One region of the Shewanella seohaensis genome, then DNA from elsewhere that is predicted to be linked to it. Evidence: predicted binding sites of a transcription regulator. Region 1 holds the regulator's gene; each other region holds the start of a gene.

Region 1 (10,203 bases):
ATGAAATGGCCCAACTTGCTCAGGCCTTTAACCGCTTCGCTGAGAAAATCCACGCCACAGTGGTCCAAGTATCAGACTCGACCAGTTTGCTCGCGACATCGGCCGAGGAAATGTCCGCCATCACCCGTGAAACCCAGCAAATGGCGAATCGGCAACACCTCGAAACCGAACAGGTTGCCACCGCGATGAACGAAATGGCGGCAACAGTGCAAGAGGTCGCCCACAATGCCACCGACGCCGCCGATGCTGCAACCCATGCCAGCGAGTCTACCGAGCAGGGTAAACAATTAGTCGAAAAAGTCATATCGACCATTAGCTTGCTCGCTGATGAGATTGCCCAAGCCGCCAATGCCATTAACGAACTCGAGCGCAATACCACGCAAATTGATTCGGTATTAGTGGTGATCCGCAATATTGCCGATCAGACCAATTTACTCGCCCTCAATGCCGCGATTGAGGCCGCCCGCGCCGGAGAGCAAGGCCGTGGCTTTGCCGTAGTGGCAGATGAGGTACGCACCCTCGCCAGCCGAACTCAGGCTTCAACCACAGAAATTCAGCAGATGATTGAGGCGTTGCAACAGAGTGCCAAGGCCACAGTTAGCAGCATGAATACCAGCACGGCCACCACACAGAGTTGTGTATCACTGGTGCATGAGGCAGGTTCTGCCCTCGAGGCCATTACCCAAGCCGTATCGACCATCAGCCAAATGAACATTCAAATCGCCAGCGCCGCCAATGAGCAGTGCGCCGTTTCGGCGGAAATTAATAAAAACGTCAATAATATTAATGATATTGCGACCAATGCGACCGAAAGTGCCGTGCAAACCGCGCGGGCGGGGGATGAACTCGCGCAGCTTTCAATGCGCTTAACGACTCTGCTCTCCCAATTTAAGATTTAGGAATTAGTCACTAGCCAAAAACAAAACGCCGCTAAATAGCGGCGTTTTTTTATGGATGTTTACTGCGTTATACCGCCTTTGGGCGAACCCCTAAGGTATGGCAAATCGCATAGGTCAGCTCTGCGCGGTTAAGGGTGTAGAAGTGAAAATCTTTAACACCTTCACGGGATAACACTTTAACCATATCAATCGCCACGTTAGCCCCCACCAGCTGACGCGTGCCCGCATCATTCTCTAGGCCATCGAACTGCTTATGCAACCAGCTCGGCAGGCTTACATTGGTCATACCCGCGAAACGTTTTAACTGGGTAAAGTTAGTCACAGGCAAAATGCCGGGGACGATTTCGACATCAATTCCCGCCGCAACGCAGCGGTCGCGAAAACGCAGGTAAGATTCAACATCGAAGAAAAACTGGGTAATAGCACGGCTCGCACCGGCATCGATTTTACGCTTGAGGTTAATCAAATCGGCCTGAGCATTAGCCGCATCTGGATGCACTTCTGGGTAAGCGGCAACCGAAATATCAAAGTCGGCCACTGAGCGCAGTAAGCGCACTAAATCCGCCGCAAAGCGAGTCGGTTTCGGGCTGCCCGCTGGTAAATCGCCACGCAGTGCCACTATGTCGCGGATCCCCGATTTCCAGTAATGCTTCGCCAGATCTAACAATTCTTCGTCGCTGGCATCCACTAAGGTTAAATGCGGCGCGGCAACCAGATTGGTTTCTTTTTGAATACGTTCAATCACGCCGTGGGTACGGTCACGCACGCCCGAGTTGGCACCATAGGTCACTGAAACAAACTTAGGATTCAGCGGCTCTAAACGGCGGATAGAGTTCCACAGGATCTGTTCCATTTCGGGGGTTGATGGCGGGAAAAACTCAAAAGAAACATTAATATCGCCATTAAGTTCAGACAAACTTTGGTTTAGCGAATGTGAATGTTGTGCGTGATGAAAAGCCATGTGTATTTCCTCAACCGCCCAAGTGCGACGCTCCATCGCGCTGGTACGACTTATAAATGCAGTAATTTAATCCATATGGACGTTTGGACGTCTATATGTCCATATACTAGAGAAACTGGCCGTTAAGTCAAGCCAAAAAATCCCCCTTTTTGGCATTTTCTTATCCCTCGTTGACCACCTTGATTTTAGTCCTGATCTTCGCCAATAAAAAAAGGACTCGAATGAGTCCTTTACGTCTATGAATATTGCCCGAATCAGCTTGAAGATACGGGGGCTAAGTTCTTCAAGTGTCTGGGTTTATGACTACTCTTGCAGCAGATCGCGACAGATCTGCGTCAGATCCGATTGCACCGCTGCGGCAGTTACCTCACGCCCCGCACCCGGCCCACGGATAATCAGCGGATTACCTTGGTAGAAAGCAGAGCGGATCACAAACACATTGTCCCCAGGCGTCAGGTTAGCGTAGGGATGATTCGCATCAATCCACTGTAATCCCACCTCAGCTTTCAGGGCCGCGCCGCTATTGTCCAAGGAGGCGACATATCTCAGCACTTTGTTTTGCTCCGCCGCCGCACCGTATTGTTGCTGCAATTCATCATCCAGCTCAGCGATACGGGCAAGGAATTGCTCCAGTGGAATATCCGCTAAATGAGCCGGCACTAGGGAGCGCAGCTCAATATCCTCAAGCTCGATTTCCAGACCGATTTCACGGGCCAAAATCAGTAGCTTGCGCTGCATGTCGCGCCCAGAGAGATCGTCGCGGGGATCGGGTTCGGTAATCCCTAGGCCACGTGCTTCAACCACTAATTCCGAGAAGGGTTTGCTGGTATCGTATTTCTCGAATAACCAACACAGGGTACCAGAGAAAATCCCGCCGACGGCCTCAACCGTATCTCCACTGTTACGCAAATCGTTTAAGGCGTGCTGAATAGGTAAGCCCGCACCGCAGCTGGCGTTATAACGCCAGAATAGACGGCGATAACCGAGTTGTTCCTTCAGCTCGCGATAGAACGGCAGCGGGCCAGAACCCGCAAGCTTGTTCGCGCTGACCATATGGATGCCACGCTCGAAAAACTCTGGGTATTGTAGAGTCAAACTGGCGCTGGCGCTGATGTCTAATGCAATCAGTTCGTCGCAGTTAAGTTGTTCTAATTGTTCGAATAAATGTTCATATTGCCAAGGTGTTGCCTCGGCATCGAATTCCTGCTGCCAGTTTTCCAAATCCACAGCCGTAGACTTGATCAGGGCTTTGCTGGAACTCACCAAACCGACAAGCTCGACACGCGCTTCAAGCTCTTGATTTAACGAGGGAGAAACTGACTTAAATAGCTTCACCCACGCCTCGCCAATATTGCCAACACCCAGCAGCAATACGCCAATGCGTTTACGTGGACCGGCGCAGCGGCGATGCACTTTTTGCGTCAGCAGATTAACCTGCGACTGTGGCACTAAGGTCACCAAACTTAAGTCACCACTGAACAAGGGCTTAGCGTCACGGCTCAGTAAACGGGCAAAGCTGCGGCGATAATGCTCGGCATCGGCACTCACAAGCGCCACTAAACCGAGTTCGGTATTAATTTGCAGATCTTTAATGCCGAGGGCTTCGGCCTGCGCATCCAATAACTTTTGTACTTGTTTTTGGTTTTCAGCGGTATAAGCGAGCTCGAGTCGTTGATGCGCCGATACCCAATGGGCCAGTGGCGTTAATCCTGCTTCGACTAATTGCTCAAGCAGACTGGCCACATCGCCCGCGATCTTAAAGCCAAATAACACCACGGCATTCAGGTTAGTCACCACAGGCGCACTCGCCGAGGAACTGTGGGGCGCAATCAGGGTAAAGTCGGTATGGGAGGCGTAGCTTGAACGTACGGCTAGGCTCACCTCGGTGTTAAACAGCGGCTGCAAAGTGCGTGAATGTAATACTGGCGAACCTAGACGCGCCAAGCGGTCGGCTTCAGCGAGGGACATGCTCTTGAGTAATTTCGCATCGTTGATCTTATTCGGATCGGCGTTAAATACCCCTTCAACGTCAGTCCAAATGGTTACGCGCTCAATGTCGGCAAGGCTAGCAATTAAGCTGGCGCTAAAGTCAGAGCCATTGCGACCCAATAGCAAGGTATCGCCACGCTCGTTGGCACAGATAAAACCTGTGATCACTAAACGCTCGTTAGGATGCGCGGCCAGTAAGGCTTGCACTTTGGCGCGGGATTCTTGCACACGAATTTGCGGTACGGCGGCCTCGTCGGCCACAAGAATCGAACAGGCATCCACATGACTTGCGGCCACACCCGATTCGCGCAGCAGCGCCGCCATTAAGCGCGCCGACCAACGCTCACCAAAGCTCACCACATGGCTAATTTGGTAATCGTTGCGGGAATCTAAAGATAATAGACTGATTAACTGAGCTTTATCCGTGGTTAAACGCTCACGTAGATCCCGCGCTTGCTCATTAGATAACAGCTGCTCAATCAAACCTTGTTGATAGCTGATAAGAACCTGTAACTCTTCTTGCCATAATTGGTTGCTATCGCGCAGGGACAATAATTTATATAAAAAGTTAGTGGTTTTACCCGCGGCAGACACCACCACCAGATCATCACTATGACCATGGGTTAACAGAATATGGGCGACTCGGCGATAACAATCGGCATCGGCTAAGCTGGAACCACCAAATTTATGTAAGTGACAACGTGCCATCTCGAATTCCTCTACTGACAAGCCGCAACGGCGGCCAATCCTGCTTGAATATCTGCAACTAAGTCTTCGGCATCTTCAATACCAACCGACAAACGTAATAGGGTGTCTTTAATGCCAGCTTCATAACGCGCTTGGGGCTCCATCGCCCTGTGGGTCATAGTCGCGGGCACGGCCACGAGACTCTCAACGCCACCTAAGCTCTCGGCCACGCTAAATAAACTTAAGGCATCTAAAAAGGCGACCACTTCGGCCTCGCCGCCCTTAAGCTCAAAACTCAGCATAGCGCCAAAGCCTTTTTGCTGCTTGGCGGCAATGGCATGACCGGGGTGATCCGCAAGGCCTGGGTAATACACTTTGCTCACTACAGCGCTGCTCGTCAGCACGTCCAGAATACGCTGGGCATTGCTTTGATGCTCGCGAATGCGCACGGCCAAGGTACGCAGACCGCGCAGGGTTTGATAACTGTCGAAGGCAGACCCAGTTAAGCCTAAGGTGTTTGACCACCAATGTAAGGTCTCACCGAGTTGAGGATCTTTGGCGATCACCGCGCCGCCCACCACATCGCTGTGACCATTGATGTACTTAGTGGTGGAGTGGATAACGATATCGGCACCGAGTAACAGCGGTTGCTGCAAAATGGGCGAGAGGAAAGTATTGTCCACCACCACTAAAGCACCTACAGCGTGGCTTGCCTTGGCGATAGCTTCGATATCGACGACTCGCAGCAGAGGGTTTGATGGGGTTTCAATCCACACCATCTTAGGTTGCTGGGCAATCGCTTGCTCGAGCGCTTGGGCATCGGTTTGATCGACCACCAGCAGTTTAAATTGGCCCTTTTTAGCCAAGTTAGTGAATAAACGGTAAGAACCGCCGTAACAATCGTGGGGCACCACCAGCAAGTCATCGGGGCCGAGCAAGGTAGTGACTAGAGTAATGGCTGCCATGCCAGTGCAAGTCACCACACCGGTTGCGCCCTTTTCCAGCTTAGCTAAGGCATCACCTAAGATGCTGCGGGTGGGATTGCCGGAACGGCTGTAATCAAATTCGCGAGGATTTTTATGACCATCGAAGGCGTAATTAGTCGACAGGTAAATTGGCGGCACCACCGCGCCATACTGAGTATCGCTTTCGATACCCTGACGCACTGCTAATGTGGCTAATTGACGTTCGGTCACTAATTTGCCTGCGGTCATCGGGAACTCCTAAGTTCGCAAAGAGATGTCTGGACGTCTAAATGTACCTAAGCCCAGTGGCATCGTCAATAGGCGTTAAGACGTTTAGACGTCTAAACATAAAGAAATCTGTTTGCAATCACTAAGAAATAGTAGCAATAATTTGACTGTTATCTGTAAGGGTTTAAAATCTGCCCCGAATTTAGCGTTATAACAGGTGAGTCAATGACTGAATGGAATGGGGAATACATCAGCCCCTATGCTGAACATGGCAAGAAGAATGAACAAGTAAAGAAAATTACTGTGTCTATTCCGCTCAAAGTGCTAAAAGTCCTCACGGATGAACGTACCCGTCGTCAGGTGAACAACCTGCGCCACGCCACCAATAGCGAACTCTTGTGTGAAGCATTTTTGCATGCCTACACCGGCCAGCCTCTGCCTGATGATGCCGATCTGTCGAAAGATAGCCCAGACAGCATTCCCGCCGAAGCGAAACGGTTGATGGACGAAATGGGGATCGAGTGGGAAGATATGGAGTAACGCTTAAGCGTCCAATATCCTACTTATCATTAGGGATCGTTAATGCTCATCTTGCCTGATGGGTTAGAGTAACGATCCCTATTTTGTTTTGATGGAATCCTATGTTCTCCTTGATAGATCCACAAACGCTCGCCATTGCGTCTGTGATTGTGTTTTTAGGTGCCCTCACCCAGAGTCTGATTGGCTTTGGTCTTGCCGTGGTGGCGAGCCCGTTGCTGTATATTGTCGACCCCGAATTAGTGCCCGCACCTGTGATTGTGATGGGTTTTTCCATCGCCCTACTCACCCTACTGCGTGAACGCGGCCATTTAGAATTCAATGGCTTGCAATACGCGCTTATCGGTCGAGTGCCCGGAGGTTTTATCGGTGCCAGCCTGCTGCTGTTTGCGCCGCAGCCGATTCTTGGTCTGGCGATTGCTGGCATTGTGGCAGTCGCCGTGGTGCTGAGCCTGTATAAATTGACTCTTCCCGTGAATAAGGCAACCCTGTTTGGCGCGGGCGTAGTCTCGGGGATCTTTGGTAATATTGCCGCCATTGGTGGCCCACCGATGGCGATTTTGTTGGCGGGTAAGGATGCCTCCAAATTTCGCGCCGCACTGTCGGCCTTCTTTATCTTCAGCTCGACCATAGCCCTGGTCATTCTTGGGGTGACGGGCCTACTCGAAATCAAGCATTTGTGGTTATCACTCATGCTGCTGCCCTCAGTGTTTTTAGGCTATTTAGTGGCGGGCAAACTGGTGGGGAATGTGGATAAACATAAGACCAAGATGGCAACCTTAGCCCTCTGCGCTATCAGTGCCTTAGTGCTTACGGTGAAATCTGTGATTGAGCTATTGCCGCAATAATTACCGCAATAATTACCGCAATAAAATCCTGCTAATCGCAGCCATAAAAAAGCACCGTTAATCGGTGCTTTTTGCTTGCAGGGATAAGTGATGTATCCCATCGATATTGCCGTTAACCAGCACTCTAACTTAGATAGCTTTGTCCCGCATACACAATAAAGTGTCTCAGTGCTAACACGCCGGTTAAGCTGGCGCAGGCCACCATGATCATCGCGCCCTTAGTGTGGCGAGTCGCGGTGGGAAGCAGCATAAACAACAGCGGAATACCAAAACCAATCCCGACCACGCCAATCCAAAATACGCTCGCCCACACGCCAGAGGTGAGTGATGCCAGCGCCGCAGCCGCCGCTCCGCCCTTAAAGTACAAGGCGCAGAACAACATAAACAGGAACATGATTTCGATTGCCATCACTGGCAGCTCTAAGCCATGCATTTTGGCTAAGGTCTTGTCGTGGCTATCGGTCTTGAACATCACCAGCGCCAGCACCGCATTAGCCGCCGCGCCCGCCGATAAACCAGAGACTAAAAACAGCGCTGGCAATACCGCAGTGTTCAACATCGGATAGGCATTCATAGCCGAAATTAAGAAGCCAGTGTAAGCCCCCACGCCAATGGCGAGGATAAACAGCAGTACTTCAATCAACTTTCTAAAGGGCATCAGCAGCTTAGCGATAGGCACGAGGAAACCTAAGCCCCACTTTGGCAGTTCATCACGCAACACAAGAATCGCGTAGGCAAATGCCAAGGGGGAGTAAGCCAGTAGTGCTAACACCCCAATCGCCATTACGGACTGGAAGTTATAGTTGATTAAAATCAGCCAGAAGTGGAAAGGCTTCGTTAAATCAAACACTAAACATGCCAAGCCTAGACAAATGGCCACTGGACCAATAATCGCCGCGGCCTTGAGAATACTCGTCTCCCCCTGCGCTTGCTCCTTATTAAACCAACGCAGGCCAATGCCAATCAGCAAACTTCCGGCGGATAAACCCGCCATAAACAGATACACGGCGATGATCCAATGCCAAGTGACGGGATCATATTGCGCCATATCGCCCCAAGTATTGTTCATAATCAAATCCCCCCTCTTTTGGTAGGAACGCGATATACCCTAGGCTGAGTGCCTAAATGGGTCTTATCTTGGTAAGTGATCTTAGTGTTGAGTAGCATAGCCACCTCACTCAGTGGATCGTTGGCATCGCCAAAGACTAAAGCATCGGTCGGACACACAGTCACACAGGCAGGCTCTTCACCACGGGCCAAACGCGTGTCCTTACAGAAGTTACACTTGTCAGCCACTTTGGTTTCTGGGTTCATAAAACGTACCTTGTAGGGACACGCCGCCACGCAGTACATACAACCCACACACTTATCGCCATGGATGGAGACAATCCCATCCTCGCCCACATAGGCCGCGCCCGTTGGGCATACCTTCACACAAGGCGCATCTTCACACTGCTGGCACGATACCCTGTGGTACTTAAAGTGCAGGTGTGGCATCTCGCCGAAGGGGCCCTCTACGCGCACTTGTAAGCGAGTCACGCCCTCGGGGACACCGTTTTCACTGCGGCAGGCCACGTTACAGGCTTGGCAGCCGATGCACTTGTTCTCATCGTGCACCATCACATATCTTTTCGTCATTTGAGCCTCCAATTAGCGTTTTGCCAGCGTGACGCCTGTCGTATGAATATTCATGCCACACACAGGGGCTGTTTGATGGGGCAGTAAGTTTCCGCAGTGGATACCTTTACCAGTCGCTCTAACCAACTCTTTGTTTTTAGAGCCAAAGCCCATATAGGCAAACACGGTATCGGGGCGAATGCCCGGGGTGACTAAGGCGTGGCCTTCTTCGCTACCCACGCTGCTGGTTAACCGAATCGGGTCGCCATTGCTGATCCCTAACTTGCCCGCCGTGACGGGATGCACCCAAATGGCGTTATCCGACATCAGGTTAGCCAGCATAGGGATATTGTGAGTCGCGCCATTGGTATGCACGGCGACCTTGCCTTGGATAAAGTACAGCTCGTCGGCTTTCTTCAAATGCACTTCGCGGAATTTAATGACACCGCGTCCTGGCGCCATGGCTTCGACCTTGGCGGAGGTCAATTCAATCTTGCCGCTTGGGGTTTTAAAGCTGAGTAAACTGCCGTAGGTACCGTCTTCATCCACGGGTTTGGCATTGGCGTAAGCCTTAGTAAACTCGGCCACCATCTTAGGTTCGCGCAGCATGATGGGCTTACCGAAGCTAACAAAACCTTCATCCTTGATGCGGCGCAGCAGTGCGGTATCGCGATTCACCTGCAGCAGTTGCAGGGTTTCCATATTATCCCAGGGGTAAAATTCACTTAGCCCGAGCTTATGGCCAATGTCCTTAAAGATTTGCCATGAAGGCTTAGTGTCACCCAAGGTTTCCACCACCCGTTGGCGCACATAGTAGGCGGGATTTTTACCCGACTTATCGGCGATTTCTTCATCGCGCTCAAGGTAAGTCGACTCGGGTAAAATCACGTCGGCATAGGCGGCGGTTTCACTGATATACACATCGCAAACCGCAACAAAGTCGAGCTTTTTCAAGGCTTCAACCACACGCGCCCTGTCGGTCATGGTTTGCATTGGGTTGGTACGGGACATCACCCAGCCATGTAACTGATAAGGCACCGCGCTTAAGGTCGCATCGAGAATCGTTTGATAAATCCCGCCCGATGACCACATCATGGCGTACTGCTCTTCCACTTGGTCGATACGTTTCGCCGCAGGCTTTGGCATATCTTTTACGCCGGGCTTACCTAATACGGGCGCCACGCTTTCTCCCGCCAGCTTGTTATAGTCGCCAGGCTTTTGACCTAGGTAGATACCGCCCTTGCGCTCGATATTACCAATCAAAATATTGGCAGCGTACAAGGCCCGGCGCATTTCAAACTCTTCGGTGGTAAAGGTGGCTCTGTGACCAAAATCCACCACAGCATGGGGTGCCTTGGCCGCATATTCGTGGGCGATACGGCGAATATCTTTGGCGGGCACATCGGAAATGGTTTCGGCCCACTCAGGGGTGTAGGCTTTCACTTCGGCGGCGAAGGCATCAAACCCTTCCA
Region 2 (10,203 bases), on a different contig from region 1:
CTTTACGCACGCCGTGTTTGATACCTTCAACGATTTCTTCTAATGGCACGCCGTAAGTTTCAGGAATTTGACCACCGTATTGGTTGATGATCTGTAACCATTCTTGAGGCACGGAAGAAGAACCGTGCATCACTAAGTGAGTGTTAGGAATGCGGGCATGGATTTCTTTGATGCGGTCGATTCGCAGTACATCACCCGTTGGTTTACGGCTGAACTTGTATGCACCGTGGCTAGTACCAATCGCAATCGCCAGCGCGTCAACATGGGTATCGGCAACGAAGCGTGCCGCTTCTTCTGGACTGGTCAGCAGTTGGTCGTGGCTTAATACGCCTTCTGCGCCTACACCATCTTCTTCACCGGCAGTACCGGTTTCTAAGCTACCTAAACAACCGATTTCACCCTCTACAGACACACCACAAGCGTGGGCGAATGCAACAGTTCTGCGAGTCACATCAACGTTGTACTCGTAAGAAGCTGGGGTTTTACCGTCGGCCATTAATGAACCGTCCATCATGACTGATGACATGCCTAATTGGATAGAACGCTGACAGATATCAGGATCGGTACCATGGTCTTGGTGAATACAGACGGGGATATCTGGATACTGCTCAAGTGCAGCCGTCATCAGGTATTTTAAGAATTGTGGACGCGCATATTTACGTGCACCCGCAGAGGCTTGCACGATAACAGGGCTGTCTGTAGCTTCTGCGGCCTGCATGATGGCGCGCATTTGCTCAAGGTTGTTTACGTTGAACGCTGGCACACCGTATCCATGCTCTGCCGCGTGATCGAGTAGTTGTCGTAGGGAAATTAACGCCATTTTTTAACTCCAATAATAGGGTGACTGTCACATCAACGTTAGGTCACCGAGGTCGCTATCGTTTGGATGGATTTTTATGCTCAATCACTCAAGAACAGGTTAATGCTCTTAAGAGAATGAGCGGTTTTTTATAATTTTTTTATCAAGCTTTAGTGCCATCGCAGCACCCTGCCGCGATGGCGCAATACCTAACTCAGTGTTAGGCACCGCGTTGTTTTAGCATAGCTACAGCCGGTAACTCTTTACCTTCTAAAAACTCAAGGAAAGCGCCACCGCCAGTAGAAATGTAAGAAACTTTATCGGCGATATCATACTTGTCGACCGCCGCTAAGGTGTCACCACCGCCCGCGATAGAGAAGGCTTTAGAATCAGCGATAGCTTGTGCGATACGCTTAGTGCCTTCACCGAATTGGTCGAATTCGAACACACCCACAGGGCCGTTCCATACGATAGTGCCAGCAGACTCGATGATTTTCGCTAAGGCTTCGGCGCTGTCGGGACCGATGTCGAAAATCATGTCGCTATCGGCTACTTCATTGACCGCTTTTAAGGTCGCAGCAGCTGTAGGGCTAAACTCACCCGCAACAACCACATCGGTAGGCACAGGAATGTCGCCACCGCGGCTTTGGGCGTTCGCCACTAAGCGCTTAGCTTCATCAATTAAATCCGCTTCGTATAAGGATTTACCTACATTGTGGCCCGCCGCAGCGATAAAGGTGTTGGCGATACCACCGCCAACGACTAACTGGTCCACAATACCAGATAAGCTTTCTAATACGGTCAGCTTAGTCGACACTTTAGAACCGCCAACGATGGCCACTAATGGGCGCGCGGGGTTGTCTAAGGCTTTGCCTAACGCTTCTAATTCTTGTGCTAATAACGGGCCTGCACAGGCGATAGGAGCGTGTAAGCCAACGCCATTGGTTGAAGCTTCTGCGCGGTGAGCGGTGCCGAAGGCATCCATCACATACACATCACATAAGGCCGCCATTTTCTTTGACAGGGCTTCGTCGTTTTTCTTCTCGCCTTTGTTAAAGCGAACGTTTTCAAACACAACCACTTCGCCTACCGCGGCGTCAACGCCGTCTAAATAGTCGGTCGCTAAACGGACGGTGCAAGACAGCGCTTTGGCCAAGTAATCGACCACAGGTTGCATGGAGAATTCGCTATTGTATTCACCTTCGGTTGGACGACCTAAGTGAGACATCACCATTACCGCTGCACCTTTGGCAAGGGCTAATTCGATAGTGGGAAGAGAGGCGCGCAGACGAGCATCACTGGTGACCACGCCGTTGCTGACTGGCACATTGAGATCTTCACGAATAAGCACTCGCTTACCTTGGAGATCTAAATCTGACATATTGATAATTGCCATGGTAACGCTTCCTTTTATAATCAAAAAAACAAACTGGTTTTGCATCAATCGGTTAGCTTAGATAGCTACTCGGCACTCGACATCCCGTCGAATTGGCCACTAGGCTTAACCCATTGGTATAAATTCTTATCTTCAGCTTTGTTTAGCTGCAATCATCGCCAAACTGGTATCTAGCATACGATTTGCAAAGCCCCACTCGTTATCGCACCACAGCAACAGTTTAACCAACTGCCCTGCGCTCACCCGAGTTTGGGTGCCATCGACAATACTTGAGCGCGGATCATGGTTAAAATCACAGGATACCAGCGGCTCATCAGTATAGCCTAAGATACCGTTAAATCGTCCATTGGCGGCCAATTCTAACACTTGATTGACAGTCGCAATATCCACTGTTTTATCTAATGTTACCGAAAGATCGATAGCGGTAACGTTGATCGTGGGAACGCGCACCGAAATCGCCTCAAACTTGTCTTTCATGTGCGGCAAAATCCGCTCGATACCGCGGGCAAGTTTAGTGTCGACAGGAATGATTGACTGGCCCGCAGCTCGGGTGCGGCGTAAGTCATCATGATAGGCATCAATCACTTGCTGATCGTTCATCGCCGAATGGATAGTCGTAATCGCGCCACTTTTCACGCCAAAGTGTTTATCCAGTACATCGATAACGGGCACGATACAATTGGTCGTACAAGAGGCATTGGAGACCACGGTATGCTCGGCGCGCAGTAAGTCTTGGTTGACACCGTAAACGATAGTGCCGTCAACATCGGCAGAAGAAGGGTGACTGATTAAGACCTGTTTGGCGCCTGCGTGGATATGGGCCTCACAACTGTTGCGATCTAAGATGGCGCCAGTCGCTTCATAGACGATGTCGATGTCCATTTCGTGCCAAGGCAACTTAGCAGGATCCGGTTCATGGAGAATTTTGATGACGTCATCGCCGATCAGCATCTGATCATCGACTAATTTGACTCTGGGCTGAAACCGACCGTGGGTAGTGTCGTACTGGGTCAGATGAATGATGGCTTCGGGCTTAGCCAACTCATTGATTGCGACAATTTGTATTTGCTGACGTTTTCCGGACTCATATAAAGCGCGAAGGATTGAGCGGCCAATACGACCATAACCATTGATTGCGACTCGGATCATTGAGGTCTTTATTTCCTCTTAACAATACTGCATATACAAAAACGGCCTGCAAACGATTGCAGGCCGCATTATACAGATTAACCTTTCAAAAGTTTAACCTTTTGTCGGTAATCTCATCACCTAAGCGATTAGCCTAGTGATTTTGCAGCATTCAGCACATTTTCAACGGTGAAACCGAAGTGCTTCAGCAGCACGTTGCCTGGCGCAGACTCACCAAAAGTGGTCATGCCTACAACAGTGCCTTCGAAACCAACATACTTGTACCAGAAGTCAGTATGGGCCGCTTCGATAGCGATACGCTTAGTCACAGCTTTTGGCAGTACAGATTCTTTGTAAGCAGCATCTTGCTTATCAAACTCAGTGTTTGATGGCATAGAAACAACGCGAACTTGTTTGCCTTGTTCGGTCAGCGCTGCAGCCGCTTCTACCGCTAATTGGACTTCACTACCGGTCGCAATCAGGATGTACTCAGGCGTACCTGCACAGTCTTGCAGTACGTAAGCGCCTTTTGCCACATTCGCTAATTGCTCAGCAGTACGTGCTTGAGCCTTCAGGTTTTGACGGCTGAATACTAGCGATGTTGGAGCATGACGACGTTCGATAGCCGCTTTCCAAGCCACTGCGGTTTCAGCCGCGTCACATGGACGCCATACCGCCATGTTTGGCGTCATACGCAGGTTAGCTAATTGCTCAACTGGTTGGTGAGTTGGACCATCTTCACCTTGACCGATAGAGTCATGGGTATAAACGAAGATGTTTTGAATGCCCATCAGCGCAGACATACGTACTGCGTTACGTGCGTATTCCATGAACATCATGAAAGTCGCGCCGTAGTTGATGAAACCACCGTGGAGTGACACACCGTTCATGATGCCGCTCATACCGAACTCACGCACACCGTAGTACACGTAGTTACCCGCTGGATCTTCTTGAATACCTTTAGAACCTGCCCACAGGGTCAGGTTAGAACCCGCTAAGTCAGCACTACCGCCTAACAGTTCAGGCAGAACTGCACCGAAGGCTGCAATCGCGTTTTGTGACGCTTTACGGCTCGCAATGCCTTCGCCTTTCGCTTGGCATTCTTGGATAAAGGCTTGTGCTTTGGCTTCGAAATCTGCAGGTAATTCACCTTTCAGAACACGGCGCTCGTATTCGGCAGCCAGTTCTGGGTAAGCTTTCGCGTAAGCGGCAAACTTGTCGTTCCATGCTGCTTCACGGGCGTTACCGGCTTCTTTAGCATCCCAACCTGCGTATACGTCGGCAGGGATGTCGAATGGCGCATGTGGCCAGCCTAAGAATTCACGTGCTGCTGCGATTTCCGCATCACCTAATGGTGCGCCGTGGCAATCGTGGCTACCAGATTTGTTTGGTGAACCAAAACCGATAATGGTTTTGCAGCAGATCATGGTTGGCTTGTCGGTCACCGCTTTTGCCGCTTCGATAGCCGCGCGAATCGCATCGCTATCGTGACCATCAACGTTAGCAATCACATGCCAGCCGTATGATTCGAAACGTTTTGGCGTGTCATCGGTAAACCAGCCTTCAACATGACCGTCGATAGAGATGCCGTTGTCATCCCAAAATGCGATCAGTTTGCCTAGGCCTAAAGTGCCAGCCAGAGAACAAGCTTCGTGGGAAATACCTTCCATCAAGCAACCATCGCCGAGGAAGCAGTATGTGTAGTGGTCAACAATCTCGTGACCTTCACGGTTAAACTGTGCCGCTAAGGTTTTTTCTGCAATCGCCATACCCACAGCGTTGCTGATCCCCGCCCCTAATGGGCCAGTGGTGGTTTCAACACCTGGGGTGTAACCGTATTCTGGGTGACCCGGAGTTTTTGAATGTAACTGACGGAATTGCTTCAGTTCATCGATAGGCAGGTCGTAGCCAGTCAGGTGTAATAAAGAGTAGATCAGCATAGATCCGTGACCGTTAGAGAGGATAAAACGATCTCTATCTACCCATTTCGGATTGTTCGGATTGTGCTTAAGGAAATCATTCCACAGCACTTCAGCAATATCTGCCATGCCCATTGGGGCGCCAGGGTGGCCTGAGTTTGCTTTTTGAACTGCATCCATACTTAACGCACGGATTGCGTTGGCGAGTACTTTACGGGAAGACATGCTCTCTCCTGCTTAATTTGTGGGGTCTAGCGGGCAATTTGGATGCATATTTTCCCCTACATAGCGAAGCGACGCAAACGAAAATTGCATTCCACTGTCCAGTCTGGTGGATTACACCTTTGAAGGTTTAGGCTAATTCATCTTAAAACACATTAAATATATTTGTAATACAATAATTCAAATATGTTATATCCTTTGTCACATTGAGTCCCATAGTAATCAGGCTACAACCTTGGTTTGAGCTTAGCTCAGCGATAACTTGCCCTACTCATCCAAGGCAAAAACCATATACCACTATCAATTCATTGAGTTAGAGCAGAAACTCCAGCGCCACAAACTCAGCCCGATTTGGGGCTTACCTCACTTTACACACAAATATTTAGTTTAGGGGGTGTCAACCAAGGGAAATTCCACTAAAATGGCCGTCTAGATGTAGATGCTTCTACACGTTTGATTGCTAACGACGAGATTTTCCTACTATGGCAAAGCACTTGTTTACTTCTGAGTCGGTCTCAGAAGGTCATCCCGATAAGATTGCAGATCAGATTTCTGATGCTGTGCTAGATGCGATTCTGGCCCAAGATCCTAAAGCACGTGTTGCGTGCGAAACATATGTCAAAACTGGCATGGTATTAGTAGGTGGCGAAGTGACCACCTCTGCCTGGGTTGATATTGAAGAGCTGACCCGTAAAACGGTTCGTGAAATTGGTTATGTCCATTCAGATATGGGCTTCGATGCCGATTCTTGCGCAGTATTAAATGCGATTGGTAAACAGTCTCCAGACATCAACCAAGGTGTCGACCGTGCCGATCCAAAAGAACAAGGTGCCGGCGACCAAGGTTTAATGTTTGGTTATGCCAGCAACGAAACCGACATTCTGATGCCAGCGCCTATCACTTATGCCCACGCATTAGTGAAGCGTCAATCTGAAGTACGTAAAGATGGCACTCTGCCATGGTTACGCCCAGATGCGAAAAGCCAAGTCACCTTCGCTTACGAAGACAACAAGATTGTTGGTATCGATGCGATCGTATTGTCTACCCAGCACAGCCCTGACATCGCCCAAGCGGATCTGATCGAAGGCGTGATGGAAACCATCATCAAGCCAGTTCTGCCAGCACAATGGCTGAACAAGGACACTAAATACTTCATCAACCCAACTGGCCGTTTCGTTATCGGTGGTCCAATGGGTGACTGTGGTTTAACCGGTCGTAAGATCATCGTAGATACCTACGGTGGTATGGCGCGTCACGGTGGTGGTGCTTTCTCTGGTAAAGACCCATCAAAAGTTGACCGTAGTGCGGCCTATGCTGCCCGTTACGTAGCGAAAAACATCGTAGCTGCGGGTCTGGCTGACCGTTGTGAGATCCAAGTGTCTTACGCTATCGGTGTGGCTGAACCTACTTCTATCAGCGTTGAGACCTTCGGTACTGGTAAAGTGTCTGAAGAAGTCTTAATCAAGTTAGTCCGTCAACACTTCGACCTGCGCCCATACGGCCTGACCGAAATGTTGAACCTAGCTCGCCCAATCTATCAAGCTACCGCCGCTTATGGTCACTTTGGCCGTAACGAGTTCCCATGGGAAGCGACGGATAAAGCTGACGCACTGCGTGCCGATGCAGGTCTATAATCTGCATTAAGCTCACGCTTTCGCACAAAAAAACCGCCTAAGGGCGGTTTTTTTATGCTTAGGATGTATTGCCTAACTCCATTACTCTCAGCAAGATGGCTTTCACTCTAGGCAAAAGTCAGAGACTCAATGAAGCCGTTAATCGCACAACTCCAATCCTGTTCTTGGGCGACCAATGTGGGCCATCACGAGCCCATGGCCAACACCTTAGGCAGCTTAGAAGACATAGCCACTTGCCTTGAAAGGGATCCCGACCGTTTTTTCGAACCGCCCTACACTGAACCCTATGAAAGCTTATGTGTTAGCGACCATCAACAAGCCGACAGATTAAAGCCACAAGTCTCTAGCGAAATCGTCGCTCAAATCGCGAAAACCGCCTATCTGGAAACGTGGAAAATAATGCCCGTTGCTGAGATTTGCGCGCTAGTCGCAGATGATGCCGATACCTTAGCCACCTTATTGTTAGCCGAAGTCACGCTATGCGACTTCACACAAGAACGTCTAACCTGGTACTTGCAGGGACGGCTTCCTTTTGGCTATCAAGGAAATTACCCGATGGGGAAATGGTTAATCCTGTAATCTGGATTAACAATGGTCAAAATGGGCGTTTTGCATACACAAGAGGTTGATCTGCGCGGCGGATAACAGTGCACAGTCTTGCACGCTGATTATCCTTGCGCCCTTAACGGCCTCAGGCGCTAAACGGACGATAGCCGCGCTGTAGGCATTGGTTCTGCCACAATCGAGCCAACAATCTTCAATCTGCAGCCAATAATGGGGGCGACTGTCGTCGCAATCGACTTCAAATCCACGGGCTTCACATTGCTGCAACGCACACTCGGATAGCAAGACGCGCAAATTATCCCAAGCCGACAAGTTCGCATTGGCGTATGTCATCAGCAGGGTACTGACTAAGTTATCAGTCACTATTTCTCTCCAACCAGAAGGCTTTGGCCTCGGGGCCTGGCATCGCCTTAGCGTATAACCAGCCCTGCACATAACCCACACCCGCCGCTTTAACAAACTCGGCCTCTGTGGTGGTTTCAACCCCTTCGGCAATCAAACTAAAACCTAAGCTATTACAAAGCTTACAGATTTGCAGATACAAGGTCCGCCCTTTTGGCTCACTGGTATTGGCCAGAATACTACGGTCTAGCTTAATACCATCCACATTGATCCGACTCAGCAGACTTAAGCTAGAGAACCCCGTACCGAAGTCATCTAAGAAGAAGCTAAAGCCATGCTGCTTAAGCTGACGCATGCTGCTATCGATGCGATTCAAATCCAACATAAAGGCCGATTCTAACATCTCAATTTCGACTCGGTTGGCAACACTGCCTAATCTTTCGTGCAGCGTCGCCAGCAACTGGGGATCGGTAATATTGTTTGGGTCGATATTGATGCTCACTTTAGGCAAAAAGCCTTCTAATTCCCAGCGGGCCAGATCCTCTGCAACCGTATTAATCACAAAGCGGTCAATGATATGGGAATAACCTGCACGCTGAAAGGCATCAATAAAGTAAGGTCCCTTCAAGTTACCATGTTCATCCTTCAATCGTATAAGCGCCTCAAACCCCACCACATGGTCACTGCTGAGGGCAATTTTTGGCTGATAATGCAGCTGTAACTCCCCTGCCAAGACTTCTTTAATGGTCTTCTCGAGGTTTAATTCAGCTTTCAGTGATTCTGACTGCTGCTGTGAGTAATGCTGCTCGGTCATACGGTCAATATCCGCTTGAAACTGCACGCGTTTGATTAACTCGCTATCAAACTCATAGTGCTCAGACATCAAGGAGAAACGCCGCACAAAGGGAAGATAAACCAATACTCCAAGTCCGATTAATAACACTTGGAACAACACCGCGCTGATATGGCCGCTGGCAATGTAAGCGTTTAGCAGTGGCGGCGTGATCCAAGGAAAGCTGTGCCCCTCAAAGCTTAAGATCCCAACATTTATGGCACTGTAAGCTAGGATAAAATTAATCAGCGGCGACAGAATAAACGGCACTAATAAACGTGGATTAAAGATAATGGGGAGACCGTAAATCAGGATCTCATTGATGTTAAAAATCGCAAAGGGTGTGGCAATTTTAGCAATATGCCGAGTGGCACTGTCTTTAGCACCGATAAAAATGGCAATGATCAAGGATAGCGTCGCGCCACTGCCACCATAGAGAATAAACAAGTCCATAAACTGGCTCGCAGTCAGGTGCGGCACCAATTCCATTAAGCCATTATCGACACCAATCAGCAGCAGATAGGCATTATCGCCATGCACCCCAAAACACCAAAGCACGTGGGTGATCAAAATCCGCATAAATAGTTGTACGCCTAGGCTCGCCTGATGCAGTGATTCAATCAAGGGGGCAAACAACCATTCTAAAAAGATAGAGGCTTCAGCAACAATGGCGAACAAGCCAATAAAGCCGAGCACTAACGGGAAGAATAAGTTTAAGTGTAGCTTTAAGTAACGACTAAGTGCCTTTGCCTTAATAAACTTTAGCCCTTTCCAAGCAGTCAAAAATCGTAATAAATAGGCCGAAATAATCGGCAAAATCGCCATACGCGGATCCGCTAAAATGGCACGCACATAATCGAGATTAAATACGTTGCCCGTATCTTGGGCATTAATAGCGAGCAAAAGACTCAGCGACAAAGAACACACCACAATCGCCGACTGCTGCAAATATTTAGCAAAATGGAAGGACAGGGAAATTAATGCCAGCAGCGGAAAAATCTTGGAAAGTTGTACCGAAAAGAAACTAATACTCTGATGAAATGCAGTGCCCTGCCAAGTCGGCATACCGATGTCGAGTAATGCAATAATCAGCGAGAGAAACGAATTAATTAAAATAAAAGGCAGTAACGCGATAAAGGATTCACGTATCGAGATAAGAAAACTTCTATCGAGAAATTGGCGTAGCTCAAACTTCATAGCGCTATTTTTATAGATTGGTATGCACTAACCATAGTCGATACTCAGTATTCCTCATAACGATATGGGTTAAATACTGAGTTTCCAGGCAAGAACAAGTGTAAACATGAGTGTTCACTAGGCTTGAGTACGAGCCACCATTAAATAGTAATCTCTTGCTGAAACCGTAA
Region 3 (10,203 bases), on a different contig from region 1:
CGCGGCCAGTGATAATCACATGCTGCATCGGCGGACGGTTTTTCAGCGCCGTGAGCACCCGCTCCACATCGAGGTAATGGTAACTCACCATATAGGTCAGCTCATCGAGCATTAGGCAATCAATGCTCTCGTCTTGGAGTAAGGCTTCGGCGGCTTCCCAAGCGACCAGAGCGGCGGCAGTGTCCTTTTCTCTGTCTTGGGTTTCCCAGGTAAATCCGGTGCCCATCACATGAAAGGCCACGCCCGCACCTTCAAGCAGATTACGCTCACCGCATTCCCATGTGCCCTTGATAAATTGCACTACCGCGGCTTTTTTACCGTGCCCCACCGCGCGGGCAACCGTACCAAAACCAGAGGTCGACTTGCCTTTGCCATTGCCGGTCAGCACCAGCAGAATGCCTTTTTCTTCTTGGGCGGCGGCAATTTTAGCGTCCACACCTGCCTTCACTTTTTGCTGGCGCGCCTTATGGCGTTCGGCTTTGATTTGAGCTTGTTCGGTATCGAGCTGTTTTTCGTTCTCTGCTGTCATGATCTTCTGTTTATCCTACTGCTAACACTTATGCATTTATAATGGACGCGAGTTTTTGCATATCGAGGTGCTCGGCTAATACATAGGCCAAACGGTCCAGCTGTTGTTCGCGAATTTCATTGATATCAATCGTTTGAGCATTCTCCAGCCCAGCCCAATGAAGGACGAGCTGGCAGGCCTCAGGGCTGTCGAATAGCCCATGTAAATAGCTGCCGAGCACTTGCCCGTCGTCACTTAAACAGCCATCGGCAAAGGGGTTAACCTGCTGGCTATTCTCAGCTTTCAACCATAGTGAGGCAGACTTTACCGCAGCGCTGAGATCAAGACATTGGTGTTCAAAGTAATGGGGAGCAAGATATTGGGACTCACCGCAGTGGATCTCATAGCCCTTCACCTCCACTTGTTGCCCTAGCAGCGCTAAATGGCCTGTGACCCTACGTAGCTGTTTTTCAGCCTTAAATTCGGTGGCAATGGGTAAATATCCCAGCCCTAGGCTCACGCCAAGTGTGTCTTCGATCCCCATGGGATCGGCAATGCGTTCACCCAACATTTGATAGCCGCCGCAAATCCCCAGCAGCTTACCGCCGTAGCGCAAATGCTTAGCAATCTGCTTATCCCAACCCTGCTCGCGCAAAAAAGCCAAGTCCGCTCGAACATTCTTACTGCCGGGTAAAATCAGCAGATCGGCGGCAATCTCCGGAGTCTGTGCCAAAGCCTGAGTCTGGAGCGACACATAATCAAAATCGATATCGGGGTGCAGCCTAAGTGGGTCAAAATCCGTGTGATTACTGGTGCGGGGATACACTAATACCCGCACCTTAAAACGGCTTTTGGTCTGCTTAGTGGGCGACTCTATAAGTGCATCCTCGGCGTCTAAATGCAAATCATGCAAATAGGGTAACACCCCCAACACGGGCTTTTGCGTATGATTCTCGAGCCAATCGAGACCAGACTGCAACAGGCTGATATCGCCACGAAAGCGATTGATCACAAAGCCTTTTACCCTAGCCTGCTCGGAGGGCGACAGCAGCGCCAAGGTGCCAACCAAATGGGCAAATACCCCGCCTTTATCGATGTCGGCAATGATGATCACCGGGCAGTCGACCGCCTCGGCAAAGCCCATATTGGCGATATCCCCTTCACGCAGATTGATTTCCGCTGGGCTTCCCGCCCCTTCAACCACAATCGTTTGGTATTGCTGGCCTAAACGCGCAAAGGATTCCAGCACGGCATTTAACGCCATGGCTTTATAATCCTTAGATTTTTCACCGAAAAAGGCCGAGGCCTCTAGGGTGGTTAAGGCTTTGCCGTGGACGATGATCTGCGCGCCCGTGTCCGAACTTGGCTTAAGCAGGATGGGATTAAAATCCGTGTGCGGCGCGAGAAAACAGGCTGCGGCTTGCAGTGCCTGCGCGCGGCCAATCTCACCACCATCAATGGTCACTGCGCTATTGAGCGCCATATTCTGCGGTTTAAAAGGCGCGACCTTCACGCCCTGCCTAGCGAGTAATCGACAAATCCCCGCCACCAGCGTACTTTTGCCCGCATCCGAGGTTGTCCCCTGCACCATAAGCACTTTTGCACCTGAATGCTGAGCTTCGCTTTGACTTGCAACACCTTGAAACTGGTTTTGCGACAAGGCCGAAGTGGAGTTGGAGGCGTTATTTGAATTCATGGGCAAGAACATCACTCAACAGAGGAAAATAAACTAACGGGGAAACGGTTCGCTCCCTCACTAAGAATGCGTCGATAACAGTTTGTCTTAGCTGGATTTAAGCACCAGTGGCAGACCCGCCACCACTAAGGTCACATTATCCGCCACCTCGGCAACGGCCTGATTTAACCAACCCGCTTCATCGACAAACTGACGACTCAATTCGCCCAAGGGCACAATGCCAGAGCCGACCTCATTGCTGATTAAAATCACCACGCCCTCAAGGGTGCTTAAGGTCTGGATAAAATCGGCGCGTTGTTGCCGCCAGTGTTCTAAAGGCTCATGGCGAGAGCGGGCAAAATCCAAGGCAAAGTCCGATTCCGTTGAAGCGGGCTCGGCCTCGGGGCTCTGTGCAAGTAATTGATTGGTGAGCCAAAGCGTTAAACAATCTACCAGAATCACTCGGCCGGGTTTGGCTAATTGTTTGAGCTTGGCGGTTAATGCCAGGGGTTCTTCGACGAGTTGCCAGTCGATATCATCCTTGGCACGTCCATCCTGATGTAAACGAATGCGACGGCTCATTTCGGCATCGAGCGCCTGTGCAGTCGCCAAATAGCAGGCATCGAATCCGAGGGCGGTATACTGGCGCACTAAGGCTTCGCCGTAGCGGCTCTTACCGCTACGCGCGCCGCCTAGCACTAAATGGATCACAGTATGCTACCCACAACGAGCAGCACGAAGTAACAGACGATTTCGCAGATCTGCTGCGCTGCGCCTAAGGTATCCCCCGTGTAGCCACCGATTTGGCGTCTAAAGATCACCACAATCAAACGACGTAGGCCTATCATCACCAGTAACAACGACAACGCGGCAATGCCCTTAAGCACTAACAGCACTAACACACCGCTGGCGATCAAAATAAACAGTTCATTAATACCTTGATGCTGCGCTAACGGCTTGGATTTACTGGATTCATCATCGCGCACATATTTCTCGGTAAAGATAAGGCTGGCGGCAACGACGCGGCTCACTGTGTGGGCGACTATCATCGCCGAGCCAGCAACCACAGGATCATAAAGCGCGAGTTCCACTAATAATTGCCACTTGAGCATCAGCACAAGCATCAAAGCCAAGGCGCCGTAGCTCCCTAGGCGAGAGTCTTTCATGATCCGCAGCTTGTCTTCCGCCGTCCAACCGCCACCGAAACCATCGAAGGTATCGGCTAAACCGTCCTCGTGAAAACCGCCCGTGAGCAGCACACCTGTGACCATCGACAGCAGTACGGACACGCCGGCGGGCAACCAGTTTTGGGTAAGCCAAAACACGATGGCACTGAGTAGCCCCACCAGCAGGCCCACTAACCCAAAGTAACGGCTGGCTTTATTGAGCTTGTCGGCATCGACCTCAACCCATTTGGGCATAGGAATGCGGGTAAAATAGCCCATAGCCACTAAAAACAAATCTATCTCTTTGTGCCAGCTTTCGCGTTCTGACATAAAGCATCCTTAGTGAATTAACACTTGCTGCAAGGTTTAAGATTAAAACGGTTAGCTAAAAGTTATTATTTTAAATAAGACACTTAGCAGGGCACATCATACAACAGCCTCAATCCCAGCATCACTAAAACTCGCCATTTGATTGTAAAAATTTACTGCGGCTTGAATTAACGGCAATGCCAAGGCAGCGCCCGTGCCTTCGCCTAATCTCAGCCCTAAAGATAACAAAGGTTTAGCCTTTAAATGTTCCAACATCCGCTGATGACCTTGCTCCTCGGAGCGGTGGGCAAAAATCAAATAATCCCGCACATGGGCATTGATACTCACGGCAACCAAAGCCGCTGCGGTTGCAATAAAACCATCCACCACGACCAGCATCTTACGCTCGGCGGCGGCGAGCATGGCCCCCGTCATCTGCACAATTTCAAAGCCGCCCAAACAGGCCAGCACTTGCTTAGGCCCTGTCATCGCACTTTGATGTAACAGCAGTGCGAGTTCGATAAGCATCTGTTTACGCTCTAAGGTTTCGCTACTGATCCCCGTGCCTCGGCCAACACAGTCGGCCACATCGAGTTGCATGATGGCCGCCATAATCGCCGCAGCGGAAGAGGTGTTACCTATCCCCATCTCGCCAAAGGCGACCAAGTTACAACCCGTTTGATGGTGGCGCTCGATCAACGCCTGCGCCATGGCAAAGCCCTTGTCCACACAGGCTAAACTCATCGCTGGCTCTAAATGAATTGCGCCAGTGCCCGCACCAAGGCGTTGGTCGATAATGCCTTCGCCCCCCTCAACCGGGGTTAAAATACCGCAATCAATCACTTCGAGATTGAAGCCTAATTGGCGACAAAACACATTGATAGCTGCGCCGCCATGGGCAAAATTTTGCACCATTTGCCGCGTGACTTCGCTCGGGGCTATCGACACGCCTTCGGCGGCAATCCCATGATCCCCAGCAAACACTAACATGGTTGGGTTAACTATCTGTAATTGCTGCGGCCCTTGAATGCGGGCAATTTGCAGCGCCAAAGGTTCTAACAACCCCAAAGCGCCCGGCGGCTTAGTCTTCAGATCGATCTTTTGTTGAATAAACTGATCCTGCGCTCGACTCGCAGGCTCGATTTGAAATAACAGGGCAGATTGAGACATTCACGCTCCAGTGGCAATTTAGGCTCCCTAAGTGGAGCCGCTACTCATAACTTATTGGCTAATACGCTCGCGACTATTCATTTACAACGATTCGTTCGCAACAATTTGTTCGCAACGATTTGTTCGCAAGGATGCGTTCGCCACTACATTCTAGAACAACCACTACGACGCATTCGGCAGCGATTTGCTATACGCACTAAGTACGAATTTGGCTCATCCGAGTTGGGCAATTTCTCTTTCAACAATCACTTATCGAACAATTGCTTATCAACATCAGCATGCAAACAACTAGTTCGATAGCTTGCGCCGACGTAAAATCAGCAAAAAGAAGAAGCTACCAATCGCGGCGGTGATAATCCCTACGGGTAATTCCTGATTGCCAAGCAAACATCGGGCGAGCACATCAATCCACACCATAAACAGGCCGCCCACTAGCGCCGTCAATAAGATGGGCTGACGACCGGGGAATAACAAACGTACTGTGTGCGGGATCATCAAGCCGACAAAACCAATGCCGCCACAGGTCGCCACTAAAATGGCGGTGATAAGCGAGCAGAGCAGCAGCATATTGAGACGCAGCTTAGGCACATTCACCCCTAAGGTGTGGGCCGTTTCATCCCCCGCCTGCAACGCCATGATTTGGCGCTTCCAACCGAGAATAATCAAAAAGCTCACCAGCACCACTAAGGACGGCAGCACCAACAGCGACCAACTGGCCTTAGCAAAACTGCCTAGACTCCAAAACAATACCGATGCGGTAGCCTGCGGGCTGGCAAAGTACAGCAGTAAACTGGTTAACGCGCCAAACATAAAGGAGGTTGCCACGCCAGAGAGCAACATCCGCTCTACCTGGCTCTTAAGGCCTAACCCAGCTAACGCCAGCACGATTAACACCGACAGACTGGCACCAATAAAGGCGCCGAAGGGCAAGCTCAACCAGAGCAGCCCCGCAAAGCTGCCCGAACCGCTAAAAATCCCCGAACTGGCTATTGCGCCCGCATTGCCAAACAGGCCAGAACCTGTGAATAGCGTCAGCATGACCACGGCACCAAACGAAGCGCCAGAGCTAATGCCGAACAGATAAGGATCGGCAAGGGGGTTACGGGTCACGGTTTGCAGCACGCTCCCCGCCAAGGACAGCCCAGCCCCCGCCACAAAGGCGAGTAAAATCCGTGGCAGTCGCAGCTCCATCACAATCCGTTCGGTCATGCTGGCCGTGCTGACTTCGACATCACTGGCAAAAAGGTGATTGAATTTATTGATAAACACATGCAGCACATCTAAAAAGCTAATGTTTGCCGCGCCAAAACTCGCGGCAGCGATGGGGGTGAGCAGGGCAAAGCCCGCCAAGCCTAAAATCAGCCATTGCTGGCGGGTGAGCGGCGTAAAAATGTGGCTAAAAAAATTCATGGTCACCAATTTGAGAGTGTCTATCATGGCGTGGGTTCAACGCTATGCTTGTGCAAGGCCGCGCTTGGTGCCCCGGAGGTATGACAGGTGCAGGCCATAGGAGGTAACGCTTGAGCCGAAACTGCATGGGAGTCACTCGCCGCGTCCGCAGTATCGCTCTTAGGCTTTTGATAACCATAAAAGTAATTAATCAAGGGGTTACCATGCTGTGGATGGGGCATGACTTGGGCGCAAACCCCAAACACTTCGGCGATACGTTCTTCGGTTAAGACCTCAGTCGGCGTGCCCATGGCACTCACCTGCCCCTTGTCCAGCAGCAGTAAGCTATCACACAGGGCGCTGGCCAAGTTGAGATCGTGAATAGAGGTAACCACACTGATCCCAAGGCTTCGCACTAGCTCTAAGATTTGAATTTGATAGCGGATATCGAGGTGGTTTGTCGGCTCATCTAAAATCAATAACTGCGGCTGCTGCACTATGGCGCGGGCGATCAGGGCGCGCTGTTTCTCACCGCCCGATAATCGATCGTATTGCTGATGCACTTTATGGCTCAGGCCGACCTTGTCCAGCGCCTTGGCAATCTTGTCACTGTCTTCGCTGGAATGGCTATCAAACATCCCCTTATGGGGCGTGAGTCCCATGGCAACCAATTGCTCTGTGGTCATATCGAAATATTGCGGCGTATCCTGCTGCACCACCGCCACTTTACAGGCAAACGCCTTGGGCGACAGCTCGCTAATGTCCTGCGAAAACAGGCTGATATGCCCTTTAGCAGGGCGAATAAAGCGGTATAAACAGCGCAGCAAACTGGATTTACCCGCGCCATTGGGGCCAATCAGCCCGAGCATTTCCCCCTTCTGCAGGGCAAAGCTTATCTCCGAGAGAATGGTTTTTCCCTCAATCGCCCAGCTCAATTGGCTCACTTGAAGTGCCATATTAGCGGAAGTCGCAGCGGGCGCTAAGGGCGCAAGACTCGATGTGGAAGGCATCACTAACGATTGCTCCCACATGGATATTGATTGGTGTTATTTGTGCCTGCCGCCGCTTGGGCCAACAGGGCGAAACTCATTAATATCATCTTCTGCTCCCTCGAGTTACCCGCTCGAGAACTAAGGCTGCACGCAGCGAAAACAGAAATAGGCAGGTATCCTGACTCGTAGGTAAGAAGCAAAACGCTTCGACTACTCACAGTTGCGGGTACAGTTCGGGCTACTGACGGGCAGCTCCCCGATTCCCTATTATGTTTGGGTTATCCGGCGCGCTTAAATACTGTTGCCTTTAAGCAATAGTACTCAATCGCACAAAATTCCTAACACCTATTTCTGCGACCTTTGAACTTAACGTACTGGGTTCGTTATCTGGCTCAAACGTCAGGGAAAAGCATTATCCTATATCTTGCTCATTAGGCAATGCTGTTTAAATCAGAAAATTTTCATCATACCCATGGCAGATGCGTTCAAGCTACTCACAGTGGCCCGAGGGCCAGTCCAACCGCCAGTATCTTTTACCTTGCTCATCCTCGAGGACATTAATCGTTACCACCGCCGCCACGGGTAAGGCTAGCTGACTGTAAAAACCTAAGGTTTTCACCGCCCCAAGCGCCCTTGACATCAAGTGGCGAATAACCCCGCCGTGGGTCACCACCCAGATATTGGCCGCGGGTGCATTGGCATTAAACTCCCCGTGGGCCTGTTCATCATCCATCGCCAGCAGGGCAAACTCTTTATCGAGGATCTGTGCTATCGCACCATCGATACGGGCTTCGAAACTTGCCATGGCTTCACCATTGGGCGGCGTCACCTCCCAGGGATTCTGCCAATAGGCCGCCATCCGCTCGCCATCGCGTTGATATAAGTCATCAAGCAGGCAACCATCCCAATCGCCGAAGGCTATTTCCTGTAACTCCTCCAGCAGGTTGACCTTCAGCGGCAAAGGCGCGGGCGCATCTAAACTCCTACCCACGGACGCACTCGAATGCAGCTCAGCCGCAAAGGCCTTGGCAAACTCGGCGCAGCGCCTTGAGGTCGAGCTATAAATGCCGTGGCACACAGTCGCCTGCGCCTCCACCGCCGCCGACATCTGCCGCCAGCCTTTGTCGCTCAGTGGCACATCCACTCGGCCCCGTAAAATCGCCCCGCCCTCGCATTCTCCATGGCGTAACAGTAATAACCTGAGCTGCTTCATCTGATCTTTCCTTTTATCGTTTTTATCTGGGTTATCTCGCCTATGCTATACCAACTTTAGCCTTGCCCTGACAATCCGATGTCGCGTATTATGGACGTCTATACGTATAAATGTCCAAAACATAACGAACGACATTCAATAATTAAATGCAATTTGTCACCCGATTGCGTACTTTGGACTCAACTTAGCTGTAGTAAAGGTAATCATTTTATGGCGATATCTCTCCATCGAGCCAGCCAAACACTGGCAGACATTCGCAACCAGTTGTCAAAGCGCATTCTGATTTTAGACGGCGCCATGGGCACTATGATCCAAGGCTACAAGCTGGAAGAAGCCGATTACCGTGGCGAGCGTTTCAAGGATTGGCATACCGACGTTAAGGGCAATAACGATCTTTTAGTACTCACGCAGCCGCACATCATCAAACAAATTCACACCGACTACCTATTAGCCGGTGCCGATATTATTGAAACCAACACCTTTAACGCCACCACTATCGCCATGGCCGACTACGACATGCAGTCGCTGTCCGCCGAAATTAACCGTGAAGGTGCGCGCCTCGCCCGTGAGGCCTGTGATGAAATCGAAAAGGCCACGGGGAAACCCCGTTATGTTGCCGGTGTGTTAGGGCCCACTAACCGTACTTGCTCTATCAGTCCCGATGTTAACGATCCCGGATATCGCAATATCCACTTCGATGAGTTAGTGACCGCTTACTGCGAATCGACCCGCGCCTTAATTGAGGGTGGCGCCGATATCATTATGGTCGAGACCATCTTCGATACCTTAAACGCTAAGGCCGCCTTATTTGCCATCGAAACCGTGTTCGATGAACTCTTTGGGCCAAATTCGCCAGCACGTTTGCCCGTGATGATCTCAGGCACTATTACCGATGCCTCGGGCCGAACCCTGACCGGACAAACCACCGAAGCCTTTTATAACTCCCTTCGCCATATCAAGCCCTTATCCATCGGCCTTAACTGCGCCCTCGGCCCTAAGGAGCTGCGCCCCTACGTCGAAGAACTGTCACGCATCGCCGAATGTTATGTCTCGGCGCACCCTAACGCGGGTCTGCCAAACGAGTTTGGCGGTTACGATGAAACCCCAGAAGATATGGCGAGCGTTATCCAAGAATGGGCCCGTGAAGGCATGCTCAACATTATCGGCGGCTGCTGTGGTAGCACGCCCGAGCATATTAAGGTCATTCGCGAAGCCGTGGAGCCGTTTGCGCCACGGGTATTACCCGAGATCCCCGTCGCCTGCCGTTTATCCGGTTTGGAACCGCTCACTATCGATGCCCAAACCCTATTTGTGAACGTGGGTGAACGTACCAACGTCACCGGCTCAGCTAAGTTTTTAAAGCTGATCAAAGAAGGCAAGTTCGAACAGGCGCTCGATGTCGCCCGTGAACAGGTAGAAAGCGGCGCGCAGATCATCGACATCAACATGGACGAAGGCATGCTCGATGGTGTGGAGGTGATGCATAAGTTTTTAAATCTTATCGCCTCTGAGCCGGATATCAGCCGTGTGCCGATTATGATCGACTCCTCTAAGTGGGAAGTGATTGAAGCAGGCCTCAAATGTATTCAAGGCAAGGGAATCGTCAACTCTATCTCCTTGAAGGAAGGCGAAGAGAAGTTTATCGAGCAGGCAACCCTAGTGAAACGCTACGGCGCCGCGGCGATTATTATGGCGTTCGACGAGCAAGGTCAGGCCGACACTAAGGCGCGTAAAGTCGAGATCTGTACCCGCGCCTACCGCGTGCTGGTCGATAAGGTCGG

What was found. Region 1 encodes MetJ, which represses methionine synthesis genes. Its sites were predicted from a motif close to TAGACGTCTAGACGTCTA; they were not measured.
Region 2: metK (methionine adenosyltransferase) is a predicted target of MetJ. The motif match lies at 5,887-5,904, and genes of this name have one in related genera.
Region 3: metH (methionine synthase) is a predicted target of MetJ. The motif match lies at 8,514-8,531, and genes of this name have one in related genera.

What each region holds. Positions count from the first base shown of each region.
Region 1 covers NZ_JAKILE010000003.1:206,536-216,738, forward strand. Annotated here, with positions in the region: gene L2713_RS04755 (methyl-accepting chemotaxis protein) at 1-899, shown strand, start outside; gene metF (methylenetetrahydrofolate reductase) at 967-1,860, opposite strand; gene L2713_RS04765 (bifunctional aspartate kinase/homoserine dehydrogenase II) at 2,164-4,557, opposite strand; gene metB (cystathionine gamma-synthase) at 4,569-5,732, opposite strand; gene metJ (met regulon transcriptional regulator MetJ) at 5,955-6,269, shown strand; gene L2713_RS04780 (sulfite exporter TauE/SafE family protein) at 6,371-7,114, shown strand; gene nrfD (NrfD/PsrC family molybdoenzyme membrane anchor subunit) at 7,239-8,183, opposite strand; gene L2713_RS04790 (4Fe-4S dicluster domain-containing protein) at 8,186-8,752, opposite strand; gene phsA (thiosulfate reductase PhsA) at 8,765-10,203, opposite strand, start outside.
Region 2 covers NZ_JAKILE010000005.1:207,491-217,693, forward strand. Annotated here, with positions in the region: gene fba (class II fructose-bisphosphate aldolase) at 1-820, opposite strand, end outside; gene L2713_RS08030 (phosphoglycerate kinase) at 1,020-2,195, opposite strand; gene epd (erythrose-4-phosphate dehydrogenase) at 2,328-3,344, opposite strand; gene tkt (transketolase) at 3,473-5,467, opposite strand; gene metK (methionine adenosyltransferase) at 5,947-7,098, shown strand; gene L2713_RS08050 (hypothetical protein) at 7,228-7,677, shown strand; gene L2713_RS08055 (hypothetical protein) at 7,684-8,025, opposite strand; gene L2713_RS08060 (EAL domain-containing protein) at 8,018-10,033, opposite strand; gene L2713_RS08065 (GNAT family N-acetyltransferase) at 10,151-10,203, opposite strand, start outside.
Region 3 covers NZ_JAKILE010000005.1:107,730-117,932, forward strand. Annotated here, with positions in the region: gene cobO (cob(I)yrinic acid a,c-diamide adenosyltransferase) at 1-529, opposite strand, end outside; gene L2713_RS07665 (cobyric acid synthase) at 558-2,204, opposite strand; gene cobU (bifunctional adenosylcobinamide kinase/adenosylcobinamide-phosphate guanylyltransferase) at 2,292-2,894, opposite strand; gene L2713_RS07675 (adenosylcobinamide-GDP ribazoletransferase) at 2,891-3,679, opposite strand; gene cobT (nicotinate-nucleotide--dimethylbenzimidazole phosphoribosyltransferase) at 3,776-4,828, opposite strand; gene L2713_RS07685 (FecCD family ABC transporter permease) at 5,117-6,265, opposite strand; gene L2713_RS07690 (ABC transporter ATP-binding protein) at 6,262-7,227, opposite strand; cobalamin riboswitch at 7,361-7,519, opposite strand; gene L2713_RS07695 (histidine phosphatase family protein) at 7,700-8,422, opposite strand; gene metH (methionine synthase) at 8,633-10,203, shown strand, end outside.